One region of the Pseudomonas sp. HP_14 genome, then DNA from elsewhere that is predicted to be linked to it. Evidence: predicted binding sites of a transcription regulator. Region 1 holds the regulator's gene; each other region holds the start of a gene.
What was found. Region 1 encodes FliA, which starts transcription of late flagellar genes. Its sites were predicted from a motif close to CTAAAGTTTNNNNNNNNNNNGCCGNTAA; they were not measured.
Positions count from the first base shown of each region.

Region 1 (4,434 bases):
GCGATGTGGCAGCACTCCACCAGCTCATGGAGCTGGAGGAAGCCGGCGCCCCCTTTTACAGTGTGAAAACCGCGAAAAATTGCATTGAGCAGATCTGCGTCATCCGGTCGGCTTTCCAGCTCGACCAACTGTTCAGACAACTGCTCCAGAATTTCGCCGGCCTCTACCAGAAAATCCTGAAGGATCTCTTCATCGGCGCCGAAGCTCATTGGGGTGCTCCCTAAAATTAACCGTCAACAGACCAGACTTAGAAGCCCAGGCTCGATAGCAGATCGTCTACATCGTCCTGTCCGGACACAACGTCTTCCCGTTTATCGGCATGAATCTGCGGACCTTCACCCTGTTTGAGATGTTTTTGTGGATCTTTTTCTGCGCGGATGGATTCGTCGTCATGTTCGATGCCCGCAAAGCGGTCGACATGACTGGCCATGAGCACCAGTTTGAGCAGATTGCTCTCCACTTCAGTGACCAATTGCGTGACGCGCTTGATCACTTGACCGGTAAGGTCCTGGAAGTCCTGAGCCAGCAGAATATCGTTGAGGTGGGAGGAAACCTTCTGGGTATCCTGTTCGCTGCGCGTCAAGAAACCATCGACACGCCGCGCCAGCTCACGAAACTCTTCTGCGCCGACTTCACGGCGCATGAAGCGCCCCCAGTCAGCACTCAAGGCCTTGGCCTCATCGTTCAGACTATGGATCAGCGGGGTGCTTTCCTCGACCAGATCCATGGTGCGGTTAGCTGCGTTTTCCGTAAGCCTGACAACATACGACAGGCGTTCGGTGGCATCCGTGATCTGGGACACTTCTTCAGCTTGCGGCATGTTCGGGTCAATTTGAAAATTGACGATCGCACTGTGCAGCTCGCGAGTCAGCTTGCCGATCTCTTGATAGAGACCGCGATCCCGAGCCTGGTTAAGCTCGTGGATCAATTGCACCGCGTCGCCGAAACGGCCTTTTTCAAGGCTCGTCACCAGCTCGCTAGCGTGTTTCTTCAGGGTCGCTTCAAACTCGCCCATTGACGTTTCGTTGTTCTCCATAGAGCCCTCGCGGCATACATCAGCTATTGACGCGCTCGAAGATCTTGTCGATCTTTTCTTTCAGCGCCTGAGCCGTGAATGGCTTGACGACATAACCATTGACGCCGGCCTGAGCCGCTTCAATGATCTGGTCGCGCTTGGCTTCTGCGGTCACCATCAACACCGGCAGGTGCTTGAGGCGCTCATCGGCACGTACTTTACGCAGCAGGTCGATACCGGTCATGCCAGGCATGTTCCAGTCCGTTACCAGAAAGTCAAAAGAACCGCTTTCCAGCATCGGCAACGCGGTAAGCCCGTCATCGGCTTCGGACGTGTTGGTGAAGCCCAGATCACGTAGCAGGTTTTTAATGATCCGCCGCATCGTTGAGAAGTCATCAACGATGAGGATTTTCATGTTCTTGTCCAATTCGACCTCCAAGCAGTCTTTGACGCGTTCAGCACCTGAACGCGCTGTTCAATCAATACCGGCACAGCTCACATCGGCTGTGCGAAAACGACGACGGGCTTGGTATATCAACAACTATGGAAACCGCACAGCAAATCCACGGGCTGCATTAAAGCTATTGCTTCTACAGTCCGTGGAGCGAAATACCTGTACGGCTCCAGCCTTGTCCACTGTCCCACGTAACGCTTTGCACAGCCTGCTCACACGCGACACGCCATCACCAAGGACGCATACCGCCTGTCAACGCGCTCGCCACTCTCCCAAACGCCCCCGCAAACGAGCGGCGCACTGGCTGTGTAACTGGCTGACTCGCGATTCACTGACCCCCAGGACCTCACCGATTTCCTTGAGGTTCAGCTCCTCGTCATAGTACAGCGCCAAGACCAGACGTTCACGCTCAGGCAAGTTGGCAATTGCATCTGCCAACGCAGCCTGGAAGCGTTCATCCTCCAGGTCGCGCGACGGCTCAAGCGAACCGCTTGCGCCATCCTCATGCAGCCCTTCATGTTCGCCGTCCTGTAGCAGGTCGTCAAAACTGAAGAGGCGACTGCCCAAGGTATCGTTCAAAATCCCGTAATAATCATCGAGACTCAATTGGAGTTCGGCCGCAACTTCGTGATCTTTAGCGTCGCGACCTGTTTTAGCTTCAATTGAGCGAATTGCGTCACTGACCATGCGCGTATTGCGGTGAACAGAGCGTGGCGCCCAGTCCCCTTTGCGCACTTCATCAAGCATCGCACCGCGAATACGAATCCCGGCATAAGTCTCGAAACTCGCGCCCTTGGTGCAATCGTACTTGGTGGACACTTCCAGCAAGCCGATCATGCCCGCCTGAATCAGGTCTTCGACCTGAACACTGGCTGGCAGACGCGCCAGCAAGTGGTACGCAATGCGCTTGACCAGCGGAGCATACCGCTCGATCAACTCATATTGCGAGTTTCTGGAAGCCTTGCTGTACATCTGGTAGCCGCTCGCGGTCATTGAACAGGCCCTGCGCTTGTCTGGTAAACCAGTCGCTCGACGAAGAACTCAAGATGCCCGCGAGGGTTGGCAGGCAGTGGCCAGGTATCGACCTTCTGCGCAATAGCCTTGAACGCCAGTGAGCATTTAGAGCGTGGGAAAGCTTCGTATACGGCACGTTGCTTCTGGACGGCCTTGCGAACACATTCGTCGTAAGGCACGGCGCCAACATATTGCAAGGCAACGTCAAGGAAACGGTCGGTCACCTTGGTCAGCTTGGCAAACAGGTTGCGACCTTCCTGCGGACTCTGGGCCATGTTGGCCAGAACCCGGAAACGGTTCATGCCGTAGTCGCGATTGAGCAGCTTGATCAGCGCGTAGGCGTCGGTGATCGAAGTAGGCTCGTCACAGACCACCAGCAACACTTCCTGAGCAGCGCGGACGAAGCTGACCACTGACTCGCCAATCCCGGCTGCGGTGTCAATCACCAGCACATCCAGATTGTCGCCAATGTCGCTGAACGCCTGGATCAGGCCGGCATGTTGCGCCGGGCTCAGATGAACCATGCTCTGGGTGCCGGAAGCGGCAGGCACGATTCGAATCCCGCCCGGACCTTGCAACAAAACGTCGCGAAGCTCACAACGGCCCTCGATCACATCAGCAAGGGTGCGTTTAGGCGTCAGGCCAAGAAGGACATCGACATTCGCCAGGCCAAGGTCGGCGTCCAGCAGCATGACGCGCCGGCCGAGCTCGGCCAAGGCCAGCGAAAGATTCACTGACACGTTAGTCTTACCGACGCCACCCTTGCCGCCGGTCACCGCGATCACCTGTACGGGATGCATGCTGCCCATGTTATTTCTTTACCTTGTCTTGCGTAGACCGTAGCCAGATTGCGGGCGACACGCTCAGTGAAGAGCCATGCCGGGCAGACCATCGATGCAGGTAACGTCCAATAGTTCGCTTCACTTAACCGACCCGTTTGTTGGGGTTGTGGTAAAGGTCGGCGAACATGTCCGCCATGGCCTCTTCGCTTGGCTCTTCTTGCATCTGCACATTGACCGCACGCGACACCAGTTGGTGCCTGCGAGGCAGGTGAAGATCATCAGGAATTCGTGGGCCATCAGTCAGATAGGCCACTGGCAGCTCATGACTGATCGCAAGGCTGAGCACCTCACCCAGGCTGGCAGTTTCGTCCAGCTTGGTCAGGATGCATCCCGCCAGACCACAGCGCTTGTAGCTGTGATAGGCCGCAGTGAGCACCTGTTTCTGGCTGGTGGTTGCCAGTACCAGATAATTACGAGACTTGATGCCGCGCCCTGCCAGACTTTCCAGCTGCATGCGCAACGCCGGATCACTGGCTTGCAGGCCGGCGGTATCGATCAACACGACACGCTTGCGCAGCAGCGGATCAAGCGCCTGCGCCAGCGACTGGCCAGGATCGACATGAGTCACCGGCACATTGAGGATGCGACCCAATGTCTTGAGTTGCTCCTGAGCACCGATACGGAAACTGTCCATGCTGACCAAAGCGATATTCTGTGCGCCGTACTTGAGTACGTAGCGCGCCGCCAGCTTGGCGAGCGTGGTGGTCTTGCCCATGCCGGCAGGGCCGACCATGGCAATCACACCACCCTCTTCCAGCGGCTCCACGTCAGGCACTTCAATCATGCGCGCCAGGTGCGCCAAGAGCATACGCCAAGCCTGACGCGGCTCGTCGATATCAGGGATCATTTCCAGCAGGTCGCGCGACAGCGGGCCGGACAAGCCGACACGTTGCAGACGGCGCCACAGATTGGCCTGTGCCGGACGGCTGCCTTGCAACTGGTTCCATGCCAGGGAGCCAAGCTGGACTTCCAGCAGCTCGCGCAGGCCGTTCAATTCAAAACGCATCGAGTCGTAACCGCGCTGATTACCTGCTGGCGCAGCCGGTGCGGCCTGTGGCTGCACAAAGGGACGCGGCGGCTCTTCCAGAGTCGGCTCGATGTGAGTGTCA
Region 1 covers NZ_JBTOQI010000033.1:47,335-51,768, forward strand. The annotation lists gene ACYASS_RS17885 (chemotaxis protein CheA) at 1-209, opposite strand, end outside; gene ACYASS_RS17890 (protein phosphatase CheZ) at 248-1,036, opposite strand; gene ACYASS_RS17895 (chemotaxis response regulator CheY) at 1,056-1,430, opposite strand; gene fliA (RNA polymerase sigma factor FliA) at 1,722-2,462, opposite strand; gene fleN (flagellar synthesis regulator FleN) at 2,459-3,292, opposite strand; gene flhF (flagellar biosynthesis protein FlhF) at 3,408-4,434, opposite strand, start outside.

Region 2 (4,434 bases), on a different contig from region 1:
GCATCCATGACCCGCTCAAGCAATGGAAGCTCAGCCCAATGGACCTGGAGTCTCGGCGGCGCTGGGAGGATTACACCAAAGCCAAGGAGATCATGCTTGAGCGCACCCACATCGCGGAAGCACCCTGGTGGGTCGTACAGGCTGACGACAAGAAGACCGCGCGCCTGAATTGCATTCATCACCTGCTCGGCCAGATGCCCTACGAAGAAGTCGAGCAACCCGCCATTGAGCTGCCTGAACGGCAGCGCCGCGAGGACTACAGCCGAGTGCCAACGCCAAGTGAGCTGATCATCCCGCAGGTCTATTGAACGTACGGCGACGGAAAATAGATTGGACGCTAACGATTTTCGTGCTTAACCTTGCCAGCCTGTTTGTGCGCAACGGGTCAGGCCTGAATGTTTGCTGTTCTCAACGTATTGCTGCCGATTTTTGCCTTGATCCTGCTGGGGTTCATCTGCCGTCGTACAAATCGTCTGGGGCCCAACGCTGCATCGGAAATCAACCGGATGGTGGTCTGGCTGTGTTTGCCAGCACTGCTGTTCAGCGTGACGGCAACCTCCACCTGGGAGCAGATCTGGCACCCGGGGTTCGTGATCGGTTTCACGTTGAGCACCTTGTCGGTATTCGTCATCACGCTGCTGCTGCGCTGGAAAAAAGGCACTAACCTGGCCGACGCCAGTATCGACGCGCTGGGTGGTTCCTATGCCAATGCCGGTTATATCGGCATTCCTCTGTGCGTAATGGTGCTCGGCCAGGAAGGACTGGAACCGGCGCTGGTCGGGGCACTTCTGGTGGTATGCGTATTATTTGGCCTGGCGCTGGTCTGTGTGGAAGTCGGGCTGCAAACCGAACGCAGGCCGCACCGTATTGCCTTCAAAGTGTTCCTGGCGCTGGCGAAAAACCCTCTTGTGGTGTCTCCGCTCCTTGGCGCGTTATGGGCCAGCACCGGCGCGCCGCTTCCCGGTGCCCTGGAAAAACTGCTCAGCCTCTTGGGTGCGGCGACCAGCCCCTGCGCACTAGTCGCGCTTGGCTTGTTCCTCGCCGAAAAACAGCAAGGCACACGCGAGGGGACATCGCTACTGGTTCTGATCAAGCTGATCGGCCACCCTCTGCTGACCTGGGTGCTGGTGTTTCATGTCTTCGACGTGCCGCTCTTGTGGGCCAATGCCGCCCTGCTGCTTAGTGCACTGCCCACCGGCACTGGCCCGTTCATGCTGGCCGAGTATTACAAGCGCGAGGCGTCACTGGTCTCCAGCACAATTCTGGTTTCGACCCTCGGCTCGCTGGTGACGCTGTCGATCTGCCTGTACCTGATCAGCCATCCGGCTTGACGTCGCTGCCCGTCCGGCATCGATAACGTTTAACATGTCGCGCCCTTTCGCCACTGATCGCCTGTCATGACCCCAGAAGCACTCGCCATCCTTAACCAGCATCTGCTTGATGCCCTGCAAACCGCGCCCGATGAAACCCGGCGTTTGTTTCATGGCCGGGGCCGCGTCTGGCCAGGACTTGAGCAGCTCACTGTCGACTGGATGCAGGGCGTGGTCCTGGTTTCGCTGTTCCGCGAGCCTGCAAAAGCCGAACTGGACGCGCTGACCGAATTGTTGCTGGAACTGACCCACACGCCGCAATGGCTCAATAGCAAAGCGCATACCTTATTGTTGCAACACCGCTACTTGCCGGAAAGCACCACCGAGTGGCTGCTGGGTGAACGAGTGGAAGAATGGCAAATCACTGAAAGCGGTCTGCACTTCAAGGTCGATCTGGGCAGAAAGCAGAACTGCGGGCTGTTTCTGGACATGCGTTACGGGCGCGACTGGGTGCGTGCTAACGCGCAGGGCAAACGGATATTGAATCTGTTCGCCTACACCTGTGGCTTTTCCGTCGCGGCCATCGCAGGCGGCGCTGAACACGTGGTCAACCTGGACATGTCCCGGGCAGCCCTCACCCGCGGCCGCGACAACCATCGCCTCAATCAGCATGACCTGCGCAACGTTAGCTTTCTGGATCATGAGCTGTTCAAGTCCTGGGGCAAGGTCAAAAAATCCGGGCCTTATGACCTCGTTATTATTGATCCGCCCTCCTTCCAGCGCGGCAGCTTCCTGCTCGACAAGGATTACCAGAAAGTGCTGCGGCGTATGCCCGAGCTGCTAGTGCCGGGCGGTCAGGTACTGGCCTGCATGAACGAACCCAGCCTGGGCTCCAGTTTCCTGATAGACCACACCGCCATCGAAGCTCCGGCCCTACGCTTCGAGCAACGCCTGGAAAACCCGCCGGAGTTCCCTGACGCCGAAGCCGAAGGCGGACTCAAGGCATTGCTCTTTACTGATACATCGCAAGCCGCAGCGGATATAACATAACACCAATAGTTAGTAAGCTTTGCAACTTTAAACTCACCCAAGTGGATCCAATTAATATTTAATGGCGTCAAATAAACCACTTCTTGAAGCCCTTAAAGTTTCAGTTATAAACGCCGATGGACTTGAATAACCCGCCCTGTGTAAACAACAAAACTTTTTTACACAGGTGATGGTTTTTTCACATTGTGGCGACTACATTGATGGCAAGTCGCCATGAGATAGATCAGTTGAATCTCAGCTATCGCAGTGTGGCGATTCGAGGTATCTCGGCATGAAAACAAGAAATATAAAACTGACCACCAGAGCCCTGTTCAGCTTCGGCATCATCTGTTCATTATTGATCGGCCTTGGCGTTGCCTCGCTGCTCAAAATGGACGACATCCATGACTCCGCATCCGACCTGCAAAATAACTGGCTGCCCAGCGTCAGACAGGCTGGCAGGATAGAGACCGCGATGCTTCTGTATCGCCTGGACGCGAGGCGTTTTGTCATGGATGACGCACGCCAGGGCGAAGCATCGATCAAGAAAATCAATCAACTTAAAGCCAACTTGAGTACCGCCACTCAAGACTATGCACCGATGGTCGGTGGCGCTGACGAGAAAGAGCTGTTCAATAAAGTCTCGGCCAACGTCAGTTCCTACCAAAGCAAAATCGACGAACTGATGGAGCTGAGTAAAACCCGCACCTACCAGGAAATGGCGGTATTCATACAGGACACTTCCAAGCCTCAGGCCGTGGCACTGCAAAACTCGATCGAGGAGTTGATTGCCATTAATGAGAAAGGTGCAGATCAGTCTGGCGCCATCGCGGATGGAAGTTTTACCAGCGGGCGCTACATATCAATGATATTCATTGTGATCGCCGTGCTTGTAACGATAATTGTAGCGGTGGCGTTTACCCGAAGTATTACCCAGCCTATTCAAACCTTGTTGATCACCACCCGCAAGATTGCCGACGGCGACTTACGCACGACGGTCGAAATCAGCGGCGCAGATGAAATGACCGAGCTGCAGACTGCCACGGCAACGATGCTCGCGAGTCTCAAAGGCACGATCCAGCACATCTCGGACTCATCAGGACAACTCGCCTCCGCTGCCGAGGAAATGAGCTCGATCACCAAAGAATCCAATGCCGGTATCCAGCGTCAGAGTATGGAAACCGAACAGGCAGCCACGGCCGTTAACGAGATGACCGCTGCTGTCGAAGAGGTCGCACGCAATGCGGTTGCTGCCTCTCAATCAACCCAGGCATCAGAACGCTCGGCCCGGACCGGACAGGAACGCGTCAGCCAGACCATCGCCTCGCTGGAAAAACTCAGTACAACGGTTGAGCGCACCGGCGTTGAAGTCGAAGGCCTGGCCAACCAGGCACAGCATATTGCCAAGGTGCTGGACGTGATTGGCTCCATCGCCGAACAAACCAACCTGCTCGCCTTGAACGCCGCCATCGAAGCAGCACGCGCCGGTGAACAAGGTCGCGGGTTTGCCGTGGTGGCCGACGAAGTCCGCGCACTGGCTCACAGGACACAGACGTCTACCCGGGAAATCGAGCAGATGATTCAGGGCATCCAGAAAGACTCGACGCTGGCGGTGCAATCGATGAAACAAAGCACGCTTGAAGCCGGGTCAACCTTGCAGATTGCCCATGAGGCTGGCATCGCGATCAAAGAAATCACCTCTGCAATCTCCGACATTAATGAGAGAAACATGCTGATTGCCACGGCGTCAGAGCAGCAGGCGCAAGTCGCGCGCTCGGTTGACCAGAACCTGGTGAGCATCCGCGATCTGTCTTCACAAAGCTCATCAGCGGCCAGCCAGACCTCATTGGCCAGTAATGAGCTGTCGCAATTGGCCGTAGGCCTTAATCGCCTGGTAGCGAGGTTCTCGGTGTAGCAACTGCAAGAAAAGCCCGATCAGCTCCGAATGCGCTGATCGTGAAATTCAGCCATAACAAAAGCGAGTCATTATCGTGCTGAAACATATCTCTGTGACCGAGCTGCGGCTTGGCATGTACGTACACGAATTCTGTGGCTCAGGGATAGAGCAGTCATTCTGGAAACACGGGTTCATGCT
Region 2 covers NZ_JBTOQI010000001.1:454,698-459,131, forward strand. The annotation lists gene ppk2 (polyphosphate kinase 2) at 1-308, shown strand, start outside; gene ACYASS_RS01945 (AEC family transporter) at 396-1,331, shown strand; gene ACYASS_RS01950 (class I SAM-dependent methyltransferase) at 1,398-2,360, shown strand; gene ACYASS_RS01955 (methyl-accepting chemotaxis protein) at 2,632-4,254, shown strand; gene ACYASS_RS01960 (HD-GYP domain-containing protein) at 4,331-4,434, shown strand, end outside.
Region 2: the regulator FliA is predicted to act here: its motif matches at 2,453-2,480, upstream of ACYASS_RS01955 (methyl-accepting chemotaxis protein).

Region 3 (4,434 bases), on a different contig from region 1:
GCGTGGCGCTTACGAGACGTTCCAGGGTTCCCTGTGGTCCAAAGGCGTACTGCCGCTGGATTCGCAACAAATCCTGATCGAACAGCGTGGCCAGAAGTACATCGACGTTGACCTGAACGAAACCCTGGACTGGGCGCCAGTACGTGCCCGTGTACAGAAAGGTATTCGTAACTCCAACATCATGGCCATCGCACCGACCGCGACCATCGCCAACATCACTGGCGTATCGCAGTCGATCGAACCGACTTACCAGAACCTGTACGTGAAATCGAACCTCTCGGGCGAATTCACCGTGATCAACCCGTACCTGGTCCGCGACCTCAAAGCCCGCGACCTGTGGGACTCGGTCATGATCAACGACCTGAAGTACTACGACGGTTCGGTACAACAGATCGAGCGCATCCCGCAGGAACTCAAAGACCTGTACGCCACCGCGTTCGAAGTTGACACCAAGTGGATTGTTGACGCAGCAAGCCGTCGCCAGAAGTGGATCGACCAGGCTCAGTCCCTGAACCTGTACATCGCTGGCGCATCGGGCAAGAAACTGGACGTAACCTACCGCATGGCCTGGTACCGTGGTCTGAAAACCACTTACTACCTCCGTGCCCTGGCTGCGACCAGCACCGAGAAATCCACCGTCAACACCGGCAAGCTCAACGCAGTATCGAGCGGCGGCCACGGCCCGGACGACTCGGCGATCACCGCCCCGCGTCCAACCGAAGCAGCACCAGCCGGCCCGGCACCAGTGCCTAAGGCCTGTGCTATCGACGAGCCGGATTGCGAAGCTTGCCAATAAGCATTGGCAGCAAGGCAGACCTCGCTTCCCTTGTGGGAGCGAGGCTTGCCCGCGATAAGGTCACTCTGCTGTAACTACCGAAATACAAACCGGGAGCCTCAAACCCTCCCGGCTTCCCCCCCTCCAAACCGCCTCCTGCACAGATCGCCCGCGTGACAACGCGTTCCCCTCGCTTAAACTCGATATCGCCCGTCCTCTTCCAACTCGCGAAGACCTACTCAAAACCTATCGCAACAACCCAACCTGACACCGCAGCTCCCTCTAAATCAAGCCCAATCCTGTAGGAGCTCACCGAGGTTACGAGGCCAGCGATAACGGTGTATCAGACAAAACGCTATCGCTGGCCTCGTAACCTCGGTGAGCTCCTGCAGATTCAATGCTCGGCAAACGAAAGCGTTCGCTCCGATACCGTCGTAAAAACGCCCATATCCATTCAAATGAATGGGTTAGAAAATCCGATAGCATGACACTATCCATCCCGTAGCCACCCTCAATTGGGCGTCAATACCACCTGAGGATATCTTCCCGCTACCCGCAACAGATGGCGCATTGATACCAGCGCGCTTCAGCAGTTTGTTCCCCACGAGTTCACCTCATGAAAAACCCGATCTCCCTCGCGTCCCGCATCGGCCTAGGCTTTGCCGCCGTTGTTTCGCTGCTTGTATTGATTACCGCCGTGGGTATCCAGCGGGTTGGGTTCATTGACTCGACCCTGGCAGACGTCAGCGACAATGCCGCCAAAGTGCAACGCTACGCCATCAACTTCCGGGGCAGCGTTCACAACCGCGCGATCGCCATTCGCGATGCCGTGCTGGTCAATAATGATCGTGATCTTGAAACCCACCTCGCTGAAGTCAGCCGCCTGCAAAAAGACTACGTCGACTCGGCCGCCCCGTTGGACCAGTTGTACGCAAGCAACACTGTCAGCCCGCAAGAGCAATCGATGCTGCGCGCCATCAAAGACATCGAACAGCGCACCCTCGCCTCCACCGATAAACTGATCAGCCTGCGGCGCAGCGGCGACATTGCGGGCTCCCAGGCATTACTGCTCAATCAGATATCCGCCGACTACAGCGAGTGGCTCAAGCGCATCAACGCCTTGATCGACTACGAAGAAGCGTCAATTAAATCGCAGCTCAATGAAGTGCAAACCACTGCCAGCCAGTTTCGCGGTTTGATGTTGCTGGCGACCGGCGTGGCCCTGCTGCTGAGCATCTTCCTGTCGGTCCTCATCATCCGCTTCGTCAAATCCACCCTCGGCGCAGAACCCACCGAAGTGGCTCAGGCTATCCAACGTTTGGCAGCGGGCGACCTGCAACAAAGCATCGTCACGCCCTACCCCGACAGCGTGATGGGTGTGCTGAAAACAGCCCTCAGCCGCCTGTCCGACACCATTACCCAAGTGCGCATGGCCGCTCAGGAAGTCAACCAGTCGTCCACGCTGTTGTCCGCCACGTCGATCACCAACAACGACCAGATAAACCTGCAAACCCGTGAAGCAGAACAAGTCGCCACCGCCATCACGCAAATGGCAGCCACCGTCAACGAAGTCACCGGTTATGCGTCTCAAGCCGCTGACGCAACGCGTTTGGCCGATGGCGAAGTGGCCAGCGGTAACCAGTTGGTCGCCGACACCACCCTGGCGATCGAACACCTGGCCACCTCACTGGCGGAAACCACCCTGACCGTGGAGCGGGTATCCAAACAAAGTGAAGAGATTGAGAGCGTGATCGACGTGATCAACTCCATCGCCACCCAAACCAACCTGCTGGCCCTCAACGCAGCCATTGAAGCGGCGCGCGCTGGCGAGCACGGCCGAGGCTTTGCGGTGGTCGCCGATGAAGTGCGCTCGCTGGCCAACCGCACCCAGCGCTCGACCCAAGACATCCGCGACATGATCAGCACCCTGCAAAGCGGCACTGAAACCGCCGCGCAAACCATGCGTGACAACTGCGAGCTGGTCGGCCGCACCGTCGAGCAAACACGCAACGCACAAGGCGCGCTTTCCAAGATCAGTCAGGAAGTGGGCGCCATCAACCGCATGAATGCACAAATCGCCAGCGCATCGGTGCAGCAAAACAGCGTGGCCGAAGAAGTCGCCATCAACATCAACCGCATCCACGGCTCAACTGTGCAGTCCGCAAGCGGATCAAAACAAGTCGCCACCGCAAGCCACGAACTGGCAAAACTGGCAGACCGCCTCACTCAGAAAGTGGCGTTCTTCAAAGTCGGCTAACCCAAGTCCGCCCCGGCACGCCCCCTGTGGGAGCCGGGCTTGCCCGCGATAAACGATAACGCGGTACAACTTCAGACCGCAGCGCTACCATCGCGAGCAAGCTCAGCTCCCACAACTACCTGCCCACCATCAAACCCTGAACAAGACCAAATATTACCCACAAGCCAACCTCCCCTCCGACCAACCGTTGGTCACCTAAAAATCTTCACCGCGAAGCCGCTCCCCGCCACAGCCCCCGCTATCCAAGGCATAGAGAAACATTGACCCCCGTCAAGCCAGAATCCCATACCGCAAATGCGTCGCAACGACACGTTGCCGGACACCCTCATGACCTATATGCTGTGTTTCGAAATATGAAAAACACTACATAAGGGATTTCCGCCGCATTTACGGCCATACCTTCTCCGCTGAGAATGAACCCGCAAATGCAAAAGAAAAAAGCGAAAATCCTTCCTCAAACGCAGTCACGGATGAACAAGTGTCGGGCGAAATCTGTATAATCCCGCGCTCGCTCCAAGGTACTCAAATGACCCTTTGCACACGCAATGCTGTCTTGCCTGAAAGCCACCTTGAGTCCCCGTTTTGCTCGCCTGTAAGGCCCACAGCCGCGGCAGCAAATCCATTGATCGACCCGCTGCACCACCATCAGGTCGATCCTGAGTAATACCCGAAAATTCCGTTGCCAGCGTCATCCACTCGACGCAGGCACTACATCCTTTGAAATTCAGGAGCTTCCACCATGCTGAGCTGGGACGAATTCGATAAAGAAGACGGCGAAGTAGCCACCAAAGCAACCAACGCCGGTCACGCTAACGAAGCCAACATGGACCGCCTCGACAGCGCCGGTGGCGCCGCAGCCACCGAAGCTCGCGCCGTTACCGAAAAAGACTCCCCTGCCCTGATCCGTGCCAAAAAAGCACTGGACGCACTGGACGTCGCCGAAGGCCTGGCTGAACTCGAAGGCGCCAGCGCCCGCGTTGCCGTTGACGAAAAAATGATGATCAACTGCCGCGCCGACCTTAACCAGCTCGTGCCATTCAAGTACGACTGGGCGTGGCAGAAGTACCTGGACGGTTGCGCAAACCACTGGATGCCGCAAGAAGTCAACATGACCGCCGACATCGCCCTGTGGAAAGACCCACAAGGCCTGACCGACGACGAGCGCCGCATCGTCATGCGCAACCTGGGCTTCTTCTCCACCGCCGACTCCCTGGTTGCCAACAACCTCGTACTGGCCGTGTACCGCCTGATCACCAACCCGGAGTGCCGCCAGTACATCCTGCGCCAGGCCTTCGAAGAAGCGATCCACACCCACGCTTACCAGTACTGCATCGAATCGCTGGCCATGGATGAAGGCGAGATCTTCAACATGTACCACGAGATTCCATCGGTCGCGAAAAAA
Region 3 covers NZ_JBTOQI010000009.1:81,015-85,448, forward strand. The annotation lists gene ACYASS_RS08675 (ribonucleoside-diphosphate reductase subunit alpha) at 1-796, shown strand, start outside; gene ACYASS_RS08680 (methyl-accepting chemotaxis protein) at 2,325-3,032, shown strand; gene ACYASS_RS08685 (ribonucleotide-diphosphate reductase subunit beta) at 3,772-4,434, shown strand, end outside.
Region 3: the regulator FliA is predicted to act here: its motif matches at 2,087-2,114, upstream of ACYASS_RS08680 (methyl-accepting chemotaxis protein).